DNA from 2 places in the Variovorax sp. UC74_104 genome. Region 2 is predicted to be linked to the other one. Evidence: riboswitches for the same ligand, from Rfam matches in the RefSeq annotation. Region 2 holds a riboswitch; the other holds the start of a gene.
What was found. Region 2 has a riboswitch for cobalamin ahead of ACHMXA_RS20025 (TonB-dependent receptor domain-containing protein). Riboswitches for the same ligand answer to the same signal wherever they lie in the genome.
Positions count from the first base shown of each region.

Region 1: it holds a riboswitch for cobalamin, as region 2 does, so the genes downstream of both, ACHMXA_RS15230 (TonB-dependent siderophore receptor) here and ACHMXA_RS20025 (TonB-dependent receptor domain-containing protein) in region 2, are expected to answer to the same signal.

Region 1 covers NZ_CP171978.1:3,261,229-3,266,555, reverse strand. The annotation lists gene ACHMXA_RS15230 (TonB-dependent siderophore receptor) at 1-1,891, opposite strand, end outside; cobalamin riboswitch at 2,024-2,319, opposite strand; gene ACHMXA_RS15225 (hypothetical protein) at 2,411-2,635, opposite strand; gene ACHMXA_RS15220 (hypothetical protein) at 2,808-3,212, shown strand; gene ybaL (YbaL family putative K(+) efflux transporter) at 3,237-4,949, opposite strand; gene ACHMXA_RS15210 (dicarboxylate/amino acid:cation symporter) at 5,013-5,327, opposite strand, start outside.
Region 2 covers NZ_CP171978.1:4,255,643-4,267,736, reverse strand. The annotation lists gene ACHMXA_RS20045 (sulfite exporter TauE/SafE family protein) at 1-387, opposite strand, end outside; gene ACHMXA_RS20040 (cell division protein ZapA) at 669-992, opposite strand; gene ACHMXA_RS20035 (hypothetical protein) at 989-1,213, opposite strand; gene ACHMXA_RS20030 (ClcB-like voltage-gated chloride channel protein) at 1,327-3,048, opposite strand; cobalamin riboswitch at 3,103-3,358, shown strand; gene ACHMXA_RS20025 (TonB-dependent receptor domain-containing protein) at 3,456-5,372, shown strand; gene ACHMXA_RS20020 (cobyrinate a,c-diamide synthase) at 5,357-6,784, shown strand; gene ACHMXA_RS20015 (bifunctional adenosylcobinamide kinase/adenosylcobinamide-phosphate guanylyltransferase) at 6,759-7,361, shown strand; gene ACHMXA_RS20010 (ABC transporter substrate-binding protein) at 7,358-8,233, shown strand; gene ACHMXA_RS20005 (FecCD family ABC transporter permease) at 8,230-9,258, shown strand; partial or broken gene ACHMXA_RS20000 (ABC transporter ATP-binding protein) at 9,255-10,041, shown strand; gene cobO (cob(I)yrinic acid a,c-diamide adenosyltransferase) at 10,084-10,653, shown strand; gene bluB (5,6-dimethylbenzimidazole synthase) at 10,662-11,345, shown strand; gene ACHMXA_RS19985 (MotA/TolQ/ExbB proton channel family protein) at 11,345-11,818, shown strand; gene ACHMXA_RS19980 (DUF2149 domain-containing protein) at 11,815-12,094, shown strand, end outside.

The sequences.
Region 1 (5,327 bases), 1.0 Mb from region 2:
CGGTGGGCGTGTTGCCGGCGCGAGAGACCAGCCTGCCGCCGACCACTTCGTTGAAGTCGTCGTAGCGCGCACGCAGCTTGGCGACGTTGGCCTCGAGCCGCAGCGTGGAGCTCAGCGCCAGGTCGAGCGTGGCCTCGATGCCTTCGGAAGACTGCTTGCCGACCTGCTGGGTGACGGTCGGATCGATGGCGTCGCGCGACAGCAGCTTGTTCTTGTCGATGCGGTAGGCGGCGACGGTCCAGGCGCCGCGGTTGTCCGCGAGCTGGCGCTTGTAGCCGACCTCGACCTGCCGGCCGGTGCTGAGGTCGAAGGCCGCCTGCGACGCGGAGGTGGTCACCAGCGAGCCCAGCGGATCGGCCGCGCGCGCCACTTGCGCGTAGAACGACTGCGAGGCGTCGGGTGCGTAGACCACACCGAGGCGGCCGGTGGCGTACTCGAAGGTCTTGCCGAAGCTGTTGGCGGCGTTCTGCAGGTCGGTGCGCGCGACCTTCGCGTGGTCCCAGCGCAGGCTGCCCACCACCGACCACCGCTCGTTGAAGGCCAGCTTGTCCTCGGCAAAGAAGGCGTAGGTGCTGGTCTTCGTCTTGTAGCGCGGCGTGTAGGCCACGGGCGACGCGTAGTAACCGGGGCTGAAGACGAAGGGATCGACCACCGATCGGCCACCGTAGGGAGAGTCGTTGGTGTGCGTGAAGTCGATGCGGTTCACGTCGAAGCCCACCAGCACCTGGTTGGCCAGGCCGAACATCCCGTGCCTGAAGGTGGCGTCGGTGCGGTTGCCGATCTGCTCCTGGTCGTGGCCGATCTCCAGGTAGTCGCCGCGCGTCACGCGGCGGGTGGCGGGGCTGTAGGTGTAGGTCTCGCTGTTGCGCCAGTGGCGCTTGCTCTCCAGCCGGTAGAGCTGGTTGCGCACGGTGACGGCGTCGCTGGGCGTCCACTGGGCGTCGAGGCGGGTCCACTTGTCGCGGTACTTGATCTCGGCATCGTCCACGTTGTAGTTCTGTCGCAGCGTCTGGCTGCTCAGGCGGCCGTCGATCAGCGGCACGCCGTAGTAGCGCTGCGGCGACTGGCGGCCCTCGTCGTGCGAGAGCGTGAACTGCAGCTGCGGTGACACGTCGAGCCGCACGGCCGCGCTCACGGCCAGGCTCTCGGCCTCGCCGCGCTGCATGAAGCCGTCTGTGTTGCGCTGGCTGATGTCGAATCGGTACGAAAGCCGGTCGTTGATCGCCCCGCCGCTGCCGAAGGCCACCTGCCGCGTGGCGTCGGAGCCGAGCGTGAGCAGCGCTTCATTGCGGATCGGCCCGCGCGTGGGCTTCTTCGGCACCACGTTGATCGCGCCGCCGATGGCGCCCTCGCCGTACATCACGGAGGCCGCGCCGCGCAGCACCTCGATGCGGTCGGCCGACCAGGTGTCGAAGGGAAAGGTGACGGTGCCGGCGCCCGCGTAGAGGCGCGTGCCGTCGAAGAGCTGCATCACCGAGCCGTGGCCGAGGAAGCCGCGCGCCACCAGCGCGGTGCCGCCGTTGCCCGGACCGGGCGAGCCGGTGATGCCGGTGGCGCGGGTGACGGCGTCGACCACCGAGACGTCGCCGCGCGCGCGGATGGTGTCGCCCGACAGCACCTCGACGCTGGCCGGCGTCTCGAGCGGCGTGAGGCCCAGGCGGCTGCCGGTCTGCGTGGGTTCGTCGATGGCCAATGGCGTGTGCCGTTCGGCATCGACCTGGATCGGCTTGAGGGTCTGGCCGTCGGGCGTTTGCGCGAAGGCCGCCGCACAGGGCCCCAGGGCCAGCCCCCAACCCAGCGAAAGACTGGAAAGCCCCGAAAACCGCGCCCAGCGCCGCGGCCGTTGCGACGCCCTCCTGCGATCGCGTCCTGGCGGCGATGCATGACCCATGAAGTTTCTCCTCCGGCCTGCGTCCCCGCAGGCTCCTGACCGATGAAGGACGCGGCGGGGGGTAGAGGCGAAGGGACTGCGGCGGCTCGCGGGCGAGTGAAGCGGCAGGCCCGGACACGCACTCCCGCAGCGTCCGAAGGCGGTTGCGAAGGCCGGTATCCGGGCTTGCGGAGTGCCGCGGCATGCTTTGGATGCACGCCGCGGCGGAAATCCTCGCCTTCCCACGCCAAAGCGCAGTGGCTGCCCGTGCCGATCGATGAGGCACGAGCCCGAGGGTTCCAGATCCGCTGACCGTTGCGGGGGCAGCGCAGGAATTGGCGCGTCCATCGCTCTCGGGAGAGAACGACGGCGCAGCTCACCTGCTTCCCGTTTAACCCCGTCGCCAAGGATGAGATGGCGTGCGGGGCACCTTCGAACCGTGTTGTCCGGTGCGGCGGGTAACTAATGAAAACTGCCGCATCGGAACGGCGGGATTATAGGTAGCGCCCCTCCGGGCCCCTCCAGGCCCCGCTGGCGGCCTCAGGGGCCGCCGGGCCCGAACAGCCGCCGCATCATGGCCACTCCCGCCACAAGCGCATTGGAGTAGGTGGCGTACGGCTCGTGGGCCGCCTCCAGCGGCACGTAGACGTGGGAGGTTTCGCCGGGCGCGCCGGGCGAGTCGTCCACGGCTTCCATCAGCACCCAGTAGAACTCGCCCGCCTCCAGTTCGTGGACGGTGAGCGCGATGTTTCTCGAGGGGGGCATGGTGCGAGGATGAATGTGCTGCCTGATTACTGGATGAACAGGGAACGCACGGGTGCGGTTGACAGAGCTTTCGGGGTTCTCCTACAGAGCATGCCCCGGCTGCGACCTAATGTTGTATTCACAGGGATCTCCGAGTTTTCGAAGAAGAACCGACCAAGAACAGGAGGCAGCAATGAAGCACTTCACTCTTGAACCCGGCATGCGATCGAGCATCGGCGGCGCCTTCTACCCGACCGGCTACTCGATGGTGATGTTCCCCAGCGCGCAAGACGCGGACCGCATCGGCCACCGCCTGATCGAAAAAGGCGTGAGCGGCGACGAGGTCTACCTGCTTCCCGCCGAGACGGTGCTCGCGGAGATCGCGCCGACGGTGAGTTCGGCCGACAGCCCCCTTCCCTCCGCCGGCACCGACGCGGCGACGGTGCGTGCCTACGCCAAGCTGGCGCAGGAGGGCCATACCGGCCTGCTCGTCAGGACCAAGGACGGCGCGGCGGCCGAGCGGCTGATGGAACTGGTGCGCACCGTGCCCTACTCCATCGCCCAGCGCTACCGCACGCTGGTGATCGAAGATCTCTGAGCCGACGGCGGCGCCCGCCAAGCGTCAGGCCGGCACCGCCATCGATACAGCCCGCTGCACCACGTCGCGGGCCATGGCCTGAGCCAGTTCGTGCTCGCCGAGGAAAACGGTGGCTGATGTTTCCTGCGTGAGCAACCGCGCTTCCTGCTCGTTGTGGCTGCGGATCACGGTCTGGATGGCGGGGTTGAGCGTGCGCGCGGTTTCCATCATCTGGCGCACGTTCATGGTGTCCGGCGTTGCAACCACCAGCACGCGTGCACGCGCGATGTGGGCCTGGATCAGCACCGCCGGGTCGGCTGCATCGCCCCACACCGCCGGCGTGCCTGCCTCGCGCAGCTTCTCGACCAGCTCGCGGTTCTGCTCCGCCACCACGTAGGGAATGTCGTTGGCGTCGAGTTCGGCCGCGATGCGGCGCCCGACCCGGCCGTAGCCCACCAGCACCACCTGCCGCGAGAGGTACTTGGCCTCGGTGGTCATGGGCAGCTCGGCCAGCGGGTCCTCGCGCATCTCCAGGCCGCGCGCGAAGGAGGAATGCGCATGCAGCCATTTCTGCATCGGCGCGATCAGGCTGAACCACAGCGGATTGGTGGCGATGGAAATCAGCGCCCCGGCCAGCACCAGGCTCTGCCCTTCCACCGGCAGCAGGCCCAGCGACACGCCCAGCCCGGCCAGGATGAAGGAGAACTCGCCGATCTGCGCCAGGCTCGCGCTCACCGTGAGCGCCGTGCCCAGCGGATAGCGGAACACCAGCACCAGCGCGCAGGCCGCGAGCGACTTGCCCAGCACGATCACCAGCACCACCGCCAGCACCTGCAGTGGCCGCTCGATCAGCACCGATGGGTCGAACAGCATGCCGACCGACACGAAGAACAGCACCGCGAAGGCGTCGCGCAGCGGCAGCGACTCCTGCGCGGCCCGGTGGGCGAACTGCGACTCGCGCATCACCATCCCGGCGAAGAAGGCGCCCAGCGCGAAGGAAACGCCGAAGAGCGCCGCCGACGCGTAGGCGATGCTCACGGCCGCCGCCACCACGCACAGCGTGAACAACTCGCGCGAGCCGGTGCGCGTGACCTGCCAGAGGATCCACGGGAACACGCGGCGCCCCACCACCAGCATCAGCGCGACGAAGCCGCCCACCTGCAGCAGCGTGAGGCCCAGCGTCTGCCACAGCGGGTCGGCATTGCCAGCTGCGCCTGCCCCGCCCTGCACGCCGAGCGTGCCCGCCAGCGGCGGCAGCAGCACGAGCACCAGCACCATCGCCAGGTCTTCCACCACCAGCCAGCCGACGGCGATGCGCCCGGTGAACGAATCGAGGATGCCCAGGCTTTCCAGCGCGCGCAGCAGCACGACCGTGCTCGCCACCGACAGCGCCAGCCCGAACACCAGCGCAGCGCCGGGGCTCCAGCCCCACCACAGGGCCAGGCCGCCGCCCAGCAGCGTGGCCACCGCAATCTGCGCGAGCGCGCCCGGCAGCGCGATCTTGCGCACCGCCAGCAGGTCGTCGAGGGAGAAATGAAGGCCCACGCCGAACATCAGCAGCATCACGCCGATTTCCGCGAGCTGGGCCGCGATGCCCGCGTCGGCCACGAAACCCGGCGTGAAGGGCCCGATGATCACGCCCGCCAGCAGGTAGCCGACCAGCGCCGGCAATCGCAGCCTGGCCGCAAGAAAGCCGAGCATGAGCGCCAGCCCCAGGCCGGCGGCGATCGTGTTGATGAGGGAGACGCTGTGGGGCATCGCTGCATTTTGCAGGAACGATGCCCGGCCTTTTGGTTCGTCAGGCCATCCGCGGACGGCAGCTCAGCCGGCCATCTTGCTGGTGCGGGCGGCGTCGAGCGCCTCGGGCTCCTGCGCCTCCACCCAGCTCTCGTTGTTGAGCCCGGCCTGCAGCCGGGCCTCGTCGAGCTCGTTGGTCCACTTGGCGACCACGATGGTGGCGACGCCGTTGCCGATCAGGTTGGTCAGCGCGCGGGCTTCCGACATGAAGCGGTCGATGCCCAGGATCAGCGCAAGGCCAGCCACCGGCACGTGCCCCACCGCCGACAGCGTGGCCGCCAGCACGATGAAGCCGCTGCCCGTGACGCCTGCCGCGCCCTTGGAGGTGAGCAGCAGCAC
Region 2 (12,094 bases):
CGTGGCCGAGAAGCCCACGAACAGCGCGAAGAAGATCGCCAGCGCCGTGCCCTTGAGCAGCGCGAACACGCCGAGGCTGCCCACCAGGCTGCCGATGACGATGCCGGGCGCGAGGCGCCGCACGATCTCCCAGCGCACCGCGCCGCGCTTGTGGTGCGCGCGCACGCTCGACACCGAGGTGAAGATGATGGTCGCCATCGAGGTCGCGATGGCCATCTTCACCGAGAGGTCGGCCGGCGCGCCGCGGTGGCCCATGATGATCGTGATGAAGGGCACCATCAGCATGCCGCCGCCGATGCCCAGCAGGCCTGCGAGGAAACCGGTGCCAAGCCCCAGGGCGGCGAGTTCGGCGATGAGGATGGGGTCGAGCAGGCTGGAGACGTTCACGGAAATTCTGTATCGCAAAAAGCAACGGCCCCGAGCAGCGTGTGCAGGGGGCCGTGGCGGAATTAGGTGTCTGCAAGTGGGCGCCGGACTCGCATCCTGAACCGGGGTTCAGGTGGGCGAGGGCAGCAAGACTTCGGGTTCATCTGACGCGAGATGATCACACCCGTCGAGCGATTTACCAAGCCCGGCTCCGTAGAGCATTGGAACAAGGACATATAAAGCCCAACGCGCACCGCAGACAGTTTGGATTTTACCGCTGCAGCCCTGCCGGCGGAACCCGTTCAGAGCAAATGTCCATCGCCCGCCAGGGCCTGATCGAGTCTTTGAATGAGCTGGGCAGCTTTCGGGTCGGTTTCGGTGGTATCGGGCGCTGCCGCCGGAGCGGGTGCCGCGCTGGCAGCGGCCTGCTGCGCGGCAAGGTCGAATGCCAGGTTCAGCGATGCCAGCACCGCGATGCGGTCGCGGGCCTTGACTTTTCCCGCGTCGCGGATCTTGCACATGGCGGCATCCACGCGTTCGACGGCTTGGCGCAGCTGCGCCTCGCCGCCGTCGGGACAGCCGAGCAGATAGCTCTGTCCCATGATCTGTACTTCAATCTGCTTCATGCGGGGGAGTCTTCGGAAGGTGGTTCTGCCGGCAGCCGTTCGAGCAGGGCATCGAGGCGCGTGCGGGCCGCGACGAGCCGCGACTTCAGTGCGTCGCGTTCGCGCGTGAGCGCATCGACCTGTTCCTGCAGCAGCGCGTTGGTGCGCTGCACCTCTTCGTGACGCACGAGCAGTCGTTCGACGCGCTCGGCGATCTGATCGATGGGGCTGGAGGCGGGCATGGTTGGCGATTGTAGTTTCCCGGGGAGGCGGTCCCGCCGAGGCCGGACGCGCTGCCCGGCGTGGCAGGGATTCTGCGGCTTTGCCGCCCGCGGATCAAACGCTCCTGGCCCTCTCAGGCTTCGCTGAGCCGCACGTAGGTCGCCAGCAGCGCGCTCTTGGCGACCACGCCCAGCAGCACCGGGTTGGCTGCGCTCTCGATCAGCGGCAGCCGCTCGCCCAGATGATCGAGAAAGCGCTGCAGCGCCTCGCCCAGTCCCGTGTCCGCGGTGACCGGCTGGATGGCCTGCGAGAGCAGGGCGCCGGCCGTCGTCTCCTGCGGTGCCGTGCCGAGCGACGAGAGCGGCACCACGCCGAGGTAACGGTTGTCCGAGTCCACCACGTACAGGTATTTGACGGGGTACTGCAGGAAGAGCCTGCTCATCGCCTCGCGGTCCGCCTGCGGGCCGACCACGGTTTCGGCCGGCTGCGCCAGGTCGCGCATGTGCAGCCCGCGCAGGCGCATCTGGTCGTCGCGCTGGGCGTTGCGGTGCAGCGTGATCTCGTACATCGAGCCCGCGTTGGCCGAGCGCGCCACGAAATACGCGATGACGCTCGCGGCCATCAGCGGCAGCATGACCTGGTAGCTCAGCGTCATCTCGAAGATCATCAAGATCGCCATCAGCGGCGCCTGCGTGGCACCCGCCAGGAACGCGCCCATGCCGACGATGGCGTAGGCAAACGGCGCCGAGCTCGCCGCCGGCCACAGCGCCTGCACGCCCTGGCCGAACAGCGCGCCGATCATGCAGCCGAAGAAGAGCGCCGGCGTGAACACGCCGCCCACCGCGCCCGAGCCGGCCGTTGCCATCGTCGCCACCGCCTTGGCGAGCAGCACCATCGCGATCAGCGTCCATGCCCAGGGCGTGTGCAGCACCGAATTGACCACGCTGTAGCCGTTGCCCCAGACCTCCGGCACCGGCACCGACACCGCGCCCATGACCAGCCCGCCCAGCGCCAGCCGCCACGGCAGCGCCATCGGCAGCCGCGAGAACAGCGCCCGGCTGCCCTGCAGCGCACGCAGGAAGCCCACCGCCGCGAAGCCCAGCAGCACGCCGAGCAAGCAGAACAGCACGACCTCGGTGCCGTGGATCTCCGGGAAGGGCGGCATCTTGTAAGGCGGCTGGTAGCCCGGCAGCGCCCGCATCGCGACGTTGGCGACCACCGACGCGATGATGATCGGCCCCACGCTCTCCATCGCGATGGAGCCCAGCACGATCTCCGCGACGAAAAAGGCGCCCGCGATGGGCGCGTTGTACGCGGCTGTGAGGCCGGCCGCCGCGCCACAGGCCACCAGCAGCCGCAGCCGCTCGGCCGGAAAGCGCAAGGCCTGCCCCAGCAGCGAAGAGGCCAGCGCCGCCAGCTGCACCATCGAGCCCTCGCGGCCGATCGAGCCGCCGGTGCCGATGCTCACCAGCGACGACGCGCTGCGCGCTAGCGTCTGCGCCACCGGAATGCGGCCGTCGCCGAGCACGATGGCTTCCATGTAGTCCGACGTGGCGCTGCGCGAGGCCACGCGCTTCGCGAGCACCAGCAGCAGCCCCGCCACGAGCCCGCCCACCGTGGGGCAGGCGATGCGCGCCCACCATGGCAGGTGCTTCGCCATGGCGACCAGCCCCTGGCCGGGACCGAGCACCAGGTGCTCGAAGGCGAGCAGCGCGGCACGGAAGAGCTCGGTCGCCAGCGTGCCCAGCAGCCCGGCCACGATGGACCAGAGCAGCATCGACTGCCAGCCCGATACACCGAAGAGCCGCTGCAGCGCCGAGCGAAGATTCAGGAAGACCGAGGCGGGCCGCATCATGGCCGTCGATGTTAGCGGCGCCGCAACTTTCGACTTAAGCCCCGTTGCCCAGCGCATAAAATCCCGCCCGTTGGTGCTCGCGCCGTGGTTCGCACGGCGCAGTTCAACGGGAAGCAGGAGTGGAAGCCCCGGTTCGTACCGGAACAAGGCCGAAGCCGCCTGCGCTGCCCCCGCAACGGTCAAGCAGACGGCGCCGCAAGGCGCCAACACCTTTCCATCGAGCCACTGGGCGCCCTGAAACAGGCGCCTGGGAAGGCGGCAAGGAGTCGTTCTGCCAGCCCGGATACCGGCCAACGAGGCGGCTGCCGCATGCGTCGAAGATCGATTGACGAACGCATGCGCGGCCATTGCGCCCAGGCGCCGGCGGGGAGGCCGGCCAGGGGTATTGACGTTCGTTCGCTTGATCCATGAATTCCCGTGTTTGCTCTACCCGCGGCCGCGCCCCTGCGCGCCGCTTCCGCCACGCCTGCCTGCCGCTGGCGCTGGTTTCCGTCTTCGGCGGCCTGGCCCATGCCCAGGAGGCTTCCACCCTGCGCGAGACGGTGGTCACGGCCAACCGCACGCCCCAGCCGCTGTCGGAGCTCGTGGGAGACGTCTCCGTCGTCGACAGCAACGCCATCGCGCGCAGCGGCGCGACCGGCGTGGCCGACCTGCTCTCGCGCCTGCCCGGCATCGAGATCTCGCGCTCCGGCGGCGTGGGCAACACCACCAGCCTGTTCATCCGCGGCGCCGAGACGCGCTTCACCGCCGTGTACCTCGACGGTGTGCGCATCGACTCGCAATCGACCGGCGGCGCCGGCTGGGAAGGCATTCCGCTGTCGCAGATCGACCGCATCGAAGTGCTGCGCGGCCCGGCCGCCGCGGTGTACGGCTCCGACGCGGTGGGCGGCGTGATCCAGCTCTTCACCAGGCGCGGCGAGGAGGGCGTGTCGCCCTACGCGGGCATCGGCATCGGAAGCTACGGCCTGCGCAGGATCGAAGGCGGCGTGAGCGGCAAGTCGGGCCTCTTCGACTACTCCTTCGGCGTGGCGCATGAAGAGAGCAAGGGCTACAACGTGCAGCCCGTGAGCAAGCGCAACGTGACCAAGGACGGCTTCACCAGCCCCGACCGCGACGGCTACAACAGCACCTCGGGCAACGTGAAACTGGGCTTCCAGATCACGCCCGACCAGCGCATCGAGGCCACGATGCTCGCCAGCGACATCAAGGCCGGCTACGACGTCTCCGTGCCGTACAAGACCAAGCCGCCGATCCTGTTCCGCGACGACGTGTCCAGCAACACGCTGCGCACCGCCGGCCTGACCTGGTCGGCCAAGTGGAACGACGTCTACAGCACCCGCGTGCAGGTGACCGACTCGCAGTCGGTCTACAAGACCCAGCCCTCGTTCTACCGCACCGAGACAAGGCTGCGCGGCTACCTGTTCCAGAACGAATTCCGCTTCGGCCCGCACCTCGTCACCGCCACGCTGGAGCGCCGCGAGGACGCCCTCGAAAACGCGCCCACCACCACTTCGAAGCTGCTCTCGCGCGACCGCTCGCAGAACGCCATTTCGCTGGGCTACGGCTTCGTGCAGGGCCCGCACTCGCTGCAGCTGCACGTGCGCCGCGACAGGGACAGCGAGTTCGGCGGCAAGACCACCGGCAGCGCGGCCTACGGCTACGCCATCACGCCGTCGCTGCGCTTCACGGCCTCGGCCGGCACCGCCTTCCGCGTGCCGACGCTGTACCAGCGCTTCAGCGAATACGGCCTGGCGACGCTCAAGCCCGAATCGAGCCGCAACCTCGAACTGGGCCTGCAGTACACCGAGGGCGCGACGCAGCTGGGCATCGTGGCGTATGCCAACCGCGTGCAGAACCTGATCGTGTTCGACGGCTCCGCCAAGGGCTGCGCCTCGTCCTTCGGCTGCTACGCGAGCACGGCCCGCGCGCGCTACCAGGGCGTGACGCTGTCGGGCAGCCACCGTATCGGCGACGTCACGCTGCGCAGCTCGCTCGACTTCCAGGATCCGCGCGACCTCGCCACCCACAACCTGCTCGTGCGCCGCGCGCAGCGCCACGCCACCTTCGGCGCCGACTGGCGCGTCGCAGGCTGGACGCTGGGCGCCGAGGTGCAGACCTCCAGCCGCCGCTACGACGATGCCGCCAACGGCGTCAAGCTCGGCGGCTACACGGTGCTGAACCTGTCGGCCACAACGCAGATCACGCGCGACCTCAACCTGGTCGCACGCGTCGACAATGCGGGCAACAAGGACTACCAGTTCGCGCGGCTGTACGCCACCGCAGGCCGCACCGCGTACGTCGGTCTCAAGTGGACGCCTCAATAAGCTCATCGCCCCCTCCGGACGGCACCGCCAGCGGTGCCGCGGCGGTTTCATGCGCCGCCGTGCTGGTGGCCGCCCCGGCCTCGGGGCAGGGCAAGACCACGGTCGCGGCAGCGCTGGCCCGGCTGCATGCGCGCCAGGGCCGGCGCGTGCGCGCCTTCAAGTGCGGGCCCGACTTCCTCGATCCGCACTGGCTGGCGCTGGCCACCGGCGCGCCGGTGCATTCGCTCGATCTCTGGATGACCGGCGAGGCCGACTGCGGCGCGCGCCTGCACGAGGCCGCGGCCGGATGCGACTTGCTGATCGTCGAAGGCGTGATGGGCCTCTTCGACGGCACGCCCAGTGCCGCCGACCTCGCGCAGCGCTTCGGCCTGCCGGTGCTGGCGGTGATCGACGCACAGGCCATGGCCGGCACCTTCGGCGCGCTGGCCTATGGGCTGCAGAACTTCCGCTCCGGCCTGCCGTGGGCTGGCGTGCTGGCGAACCGCGTGGCCGGCGACCGGCACGCGGGCATGCTGAAGGACGCGCTGCGCGATCCCTCGCAATGGCTCGGCGCCTTGCCGCGCGATGCGGGGTTCGCGCTGCCCGAACGGCACCTGGGGCTGGTGGCCGCCACCGAGCTCGGCGATGCGATGGCGAGGCTCGACGCGGTGGCCGACGTGCTGGCCGCCACGCCGCTCGGACGGATGCCGGTCGCCCGGTTGCCGCAGGTGCGCTTCGAGGCTCCCCCAGCCGATGAGGCGCAGGCCGTGCCGCCGGTGCTGGCCGGCCGCACCATCGCGATTGCGCGCGACGCCGCGTTCTCCTTCATCTACCCCGCGAACCTCGACGTGCTCACGGCACTGGGCGCGCGGCTGAGCTTCTTCTCGCCGCTCGCGGGCGATGCCTTGCCGGCCTGCGATGCCGTCTGGCTGCCCGGCGGCTACCCGGAGCTCCACGCGCAGGCGCTGGCAGCCTGCGAGCCGATGCGCGAGTCGCTCGCCGCGCACGTCGCCGCGGGCAAGCCGATCTGGGCCGAGTGCGGCGGGATGATGGCGCTGTTCGACGAACTGGCCATTCAGGACGGCGGGCAGGTCCACCGCCTCTGGGGCCTGCTGCCGGGCCGCGTGACCATGCAGAAGCGGCTGGCCGGCCTCGGGCCGCAGCAGCTCTCGCTCGGCGGCCATGTCCTGCGCGGCCACACATTCCACTATTCGAGCTGCGAGACGCCGCTCGTGCCCGCCGCGCACACTGCCCGGCCCGGAGCGACCCAGCCCGTGGGCGGGCGCGCCGGCGAAGCGCTGTACGTGCACGGGCCGGTGCGCGCGAGCTATTTCCATGCGTGGTTCGCGTCCAGTCCGCAAGCCACCGCGCGCCTTTTCGGCGCCATGCCCATGGAGTTGGAGAGCCATGCCGCATCAACCGATCAAGCCTAGGACCCAGGAGCACGAGTTCATCCTCGGCGGCCAGAAGAGCGGCAAGTCGCGCCGCGCCGAGCAGCGCGCCGCCGACTGGCTCGCCACTGATGCGCGCACGCGCCGCGCCGTGCTGATCGCCACGGCCCAGGCCTACGACGACGAGATGCTGGAGCGCATCGTGCGCCACCAGGCCGACCGCGCCGAGCGCGTGCCCGGCATGCGCACCATCGAGGAGCCGGTCGAGCTCGCGCGCGCCATCGTCACGCAGAGCACGCCAGAAACGCTGGTGGTGGTCGACTGCCTCACGATGTGGCTCACCAACCTGCTGATGCCGATGCCCAGCGAAGACGCCCGCCCCGTGACGCGCACCCCGGCGACGCACATCGCGATGCTGCTGGTCGCGCTGCGCGATGCGCCGGGCCCGGTGGTGCTGGTCGGCAACGAGATCGGCCTGGGCGTGATCCCGATGGGCCGCGAGACGCGCGCCTTCGTCGACGCTCTGGGCCGGCTCAACCAGGACGTGGCCGCCGCCTGCGGCCGGGTCACGCTGATGGCGGCCGGACTGCCGTTGAGCCTGAAGGCGCCCGCCGCATGAGCATGAAGAAGATCCGCAATCCGCTGGCGGCAATCGGCCTCGCCCTGCTGGCGCTCGCCGCACATGCGCTCGACGTGGTCGACGAGCGCGGCGTTTCGGTGAGCCTGCCGCAGCCGCCGCAGCGCATCGTCACGCTGCTGCCTTCGCTCACCGAGTCGGTCTGCGCGCTCGGCGCCTGCGACCGGCTGGTGGGCGTGGACCGGTACTCCAACTCGCCCGAGCAGGTGAAGGCGCTGCCGCAGCTCGGCGGCGGCATCGATCCGAACGTGGAGGCCATCGTCGCGCTCAAGCCCGATGCGGTGCTGCTGGCCAAGTCCTCGCGCGTCACGCAACGGCTGGAGGCGCTGGGCATGAAGGTGCTGGTGCTCGAACCCAAGAGCCACGCCGACGTGCGCCGCGTGCTCGACAAGCTCGACCAGGTGCTGGGCACGCACGAGGCGCCGAAGGTGTGGCGCGTGATCGACGCCAGCGTGTCGGCCGCCGCGCAGTCGGTGCCTGCGAGTGCGAAGGGCATGCGCGTGTACTTCGAGGTCAACAGCGCGCCATACGCGGCGGGCGAGTCGTCCTTCATCGGCGAGACGCTTTCGAGGCTCGGCATGAAGAACATCGTGCCGGCCTCGCTCGGCCCGTTCCCCAAGCTCAACCCCGAATACGTGGTGCGCGCGAACCCCGACCTCATCATGGTCAGCGTGCGCAGCGCGCAGGGGCTGGAGCAGCGGCCCGGCTGGGCCGGCATCCGCGCGGTGCGCGAGGGCCGCATCTGCCGCTTCAGTGCCGAGCAGTCCGACGTGCTCGTGCGCCCCGGCCCGCGCATGGACGAAGCCGCGCGGCTGATGGCGCAGTGCATCGCTGAAAAGGGCGGCAAGCGATGAACGCGGCTGCCGTCAGGCACACGGCTGATCTGCGCCGCGTACTGCTGCTCGGCGCCGGCCTGCTGGTGCTGGGCGCGGCGCTGATGCTGCTGGGCCTGGGCATCGGCAGCACCGGCTTCGAGAGCCTGTTCGCCGCGCGCCACGACCCGGTGGCGCTGCAGATCGTGTGGGACATCCGCCTGCCGCGCACGCTCGGCGCCTGGCTGGCGGGCGCGCTGCTCGGCTTGGCGGGCGCGGTGGCGCAGGGGCTTTTCCGCAATCCGCTGGCCGATCCGTACCTGCTGGGCAGCGCCTCGGGCGCCTCGCTCGGCGTGGCGGTGGCGCTGCTGATGTTCGGCGGTTCGGCCGCGAGCACGCAGTGGGTGATGCGGCTCGGGCTCACCGGCGCGGCCTTCCTGGGGGCGGTGCTCGCCGTGATGCTCACGCTGATGCTGGCGCGCGGCGTGCAGCAGACGCTGCGGCTGCTGCTGGCGGGCGTGATCGTCGGCGTGGTGCTCGGCGCGGCGAAAGACCTGATCACCATCGCCTCGGCGGACATCCTCCAGGCCATCCAGGGCTTCATCCTGGGCAGCACCGGCCTCGTCGGCTGGAGCGCCTGCGCGGTGATGGCGACGGTCGGCGCGGCCTGCCTGCTGGCGGGCTGGGCGCTGGCGCCGGTGCTCGACGGGCTGGCGCTGGGCGAAGCCACCGCGCGCAGCCTGGGCCTGCCGCTGGGCGCGATGCGCGCGGCGCTGGTGGTGGTGCTGGCGCTGGCCACCGGCGCGGCCGTGGCGCAGACGGGGCTGATCGCCTTCGTCGGCCTGGCGGCGCCGCACCTGGTGCGCTCGGTCGTCAAGACCACGCATGCGCGGCTGATCGCGCTGTCGGCGCTGATGGGCGGGCTGCTGCTGATGGCGGCCGACCTGCTGGCGCGCTGGCTGATCGCGCCGCAGGAACTGCCCGTGGGCGTGCTCACGGCCGTGCTGGGCGGCAGCTACCTGCTGTGGCTGATGCACCGGCGCAGTGCGCGTGGGGGCCTGGCATGAGCCGCAACGACACGCCTGCCGCGCTGGAAGCGCACCGGCTGAGCGCCACGCTCGGCGCCACCGAAGTGCTGCACGGCATCGACCTGAAGCTGCGGGCCGCGCGCTGGACCAGCATCGTCGGCCCGAACGGCGCGGGCAAGTCGACGCTGCTGAAGGCGCTGGCGGGGCTGCTCGCCCATCGCGGCGAGGTGCGGCTCTTCGGCGAGGCGCAGGACAAGGTGCCCGCCCGCGTGCGCGCCCGCCGCCTTTCGTGGCTGGGCCAGAGCGGCACGGGCGAGGGCAGTGCGGACGACCTGATGGTCTACGACGTCGCCATGCTCGGCCGCCTGCCGCACCAGCGCTGGCTCGCCACGCCCGGCGAAGCCGACCGCGAGGCGGTGGAGCGCGCCCTGCGCAGCACCCAGGCCTGGGACTGGCGCGACCGCCCGCTGGGCCAGCTCTCCGGCGGCGAACGCCAGCGCGTGCTGCTGGCACGCGCGCTCGCCGTCGAAGCCGAGGCGCTGCTCATGGACGAGCCGCTGGCCAACCTCGACCCGCCGCACCAGGCCGACTGGATGCAGATCGTTCCGCACGCTCGTGGCCGAAGGCCGCACCGTCGTCAGCGTGCTGCACGAACTGCCGATGGCGCTGGCCGCAGACGAGTTGGTGGTGATGAACCAGGGCCGCGTCGTGCATCACGGCGCCTGCGACGACCCGGCCACCCATGCCGCGCTGGAGCAGGTCTTCGACCATCGCATCCGCGTGCACCGCGTGGCGGACCAATGGATCGCTCTGCCGAAGTAACCGCGCCGCACACAGCAAAGAACACGACAGGAACACCTCATCATGCAGATCGAAACTCCCCCCAGCGAGAAGCCGTACGAGAAGCCCGAAGGCGAACGCCGCGGCCTCGTCATCGTCAACACCGGCGATGGCAAGGGCAAGAGCACGGCCGCCTTCGGTCTCGCATTGCGCGCCCACGGCCGCGGCAAGGCCGTGAAGATCTACCAGTTCATGAAGGTGCCGACCGCGCGTTTCGGCGAGCACCGCATGTTCGAGCAGATCGGCATTCCCATCGAGGGGCTGGGCGACGGCTTCAGCTGGAAGAGCCAGGACCTGGAGCGCTCGGGCCAGCTCGCGCGCGACGGCTGGGAGAAGGCGAAGGCGGCGATCCTTTCGGGCGAGTTCTTCCTGGTGGTGCTCGACGAGATCACCTATCCGCTGATCTACGGCTGGCTGCCGCTCGAAGGCGTGCTCGAAACGCTGCGCGCGCGGCCGAAGCATGTGCACGTGGCGCTCACGGGCCGGCGCTGCCCGCCGGAGATCATCGAGCTGGCCGACACGGTGACCGAGATGACGCTGGTCAAGCATGCCTTCAAGGCCGGCATTCCCGCGCAGCGCGGCATCGAGGACTGAAGGCGCCCATGGCACACGCGTTCGAGGCCGGCGAGGCGAGGGCGGTGTACCGCGCCATCCACGAGCGGCGCGACATGCGCCACTTCGCGGGCGGCAGCGTCGAGCCCGAGGTGCTGCGCCGGCTGCTCGACGCGGCGCACCACGCGCCCAGCGTGGGCTTCATGCAGCCCTGGCGCTTCATCCGCATCCGTGGCGATGCGCTGCGGCAGCAGCTGCATCGCGTGGTCGAGCAGGAGCGCGTGCTGACCGCCCGCGCCCTCGGCGAGCGCGAGGACGAGTTCATGCGCCTGAAGGTGCAGGGCCTGCTCGACGCGGCCGAGTTGCTGGCCGTGACGCTGGCCGACGGCCGCGAGAAGCACGTGTTCGGCCGCCGCACGCTGCCGCAGATGGACCTGGCCTCGGCCTCCTGCGCCATCCAGAACCTCTGGCTCGCGGCACGCGCCGAGGGGCTGGGCATGGGCTGGGTGTCGCTCTTCGACCCTGCCGAAGTGGCTGCGCTGCTCGGCCTGCCCGAGGGCGCCGAGCCCATCGCCTTGCTGTGCCTGGGCCCCGTGGCCAATTTCTACGAAGAGCCGATGCTGCAGCGCGAACGCTGGGCGAAGCGCGAGCCGCTCGCGTCGCTGGTGTTCGACGAGGGCTGGGGCCGGCCTTCGGACCTCTTCGATCAACCTTCCGCCGTGGAGCCCAACTGATGCTGGCCTTCGACTCCGTTCTCTTCGAGCTGGCGCGCCTCTTCCTCTGGCCGGTGACGCTGGGTGTGTTGCTGTCCTTCGTCTATGCCGTGTACTGCCTGGGCGCGTTCGGCATCGAGTACCTGCAGCGCCGCCGCGACCCGTCGCGCGCGCTGGTACTGCAGCCGCACGCACAGGCCAGCCAGGAGCAGATGGAGCTGGTGGTGCTCAAGCAGCTCGAGGGCGTGCGGCTGTGCAGCCGCGTGGCGCCGATGCTGGGCCTGATCGCCACCATGATCCCGATGGGCCCGGCGCTCGTGGCCGTGGCCTCGGGCGAATCGCAGGGCGTGGCGCAGAGTCTGGCGCCGGCCTTCGCGAGCGTGATCGTGGCGCTGGCCTCGGCCTCGATCACCTTCGTGGTCTACACCGTGCGCCGCCGATGGCTGATGCGCGAACTGGTGACGGTGCTCGATGCGCGGGACCGCCTCTCATGAGCCGGCGCCAGTTTTCCATTCTGAGCAGCCTGGACAGCGACGACGACGATCCGGTGCTCTCGACCATCAACCTGATCGACGTGTTCATGGTGGTGATCGGCATGCTGATGATCGCGGTCATCAACAACCCGATGAACCCCTTCGCGCAGGACAAGGTGACGATCATCCGCAACGAGGGCCAGCCCGACATGGAGATCGTCACGCGCGAGGGCCGCAAGGTCACCCGCTTCAAGGCCAGCGGCGCGACGGGGCAGGGCGACGGCGAGAAGGCCGGCA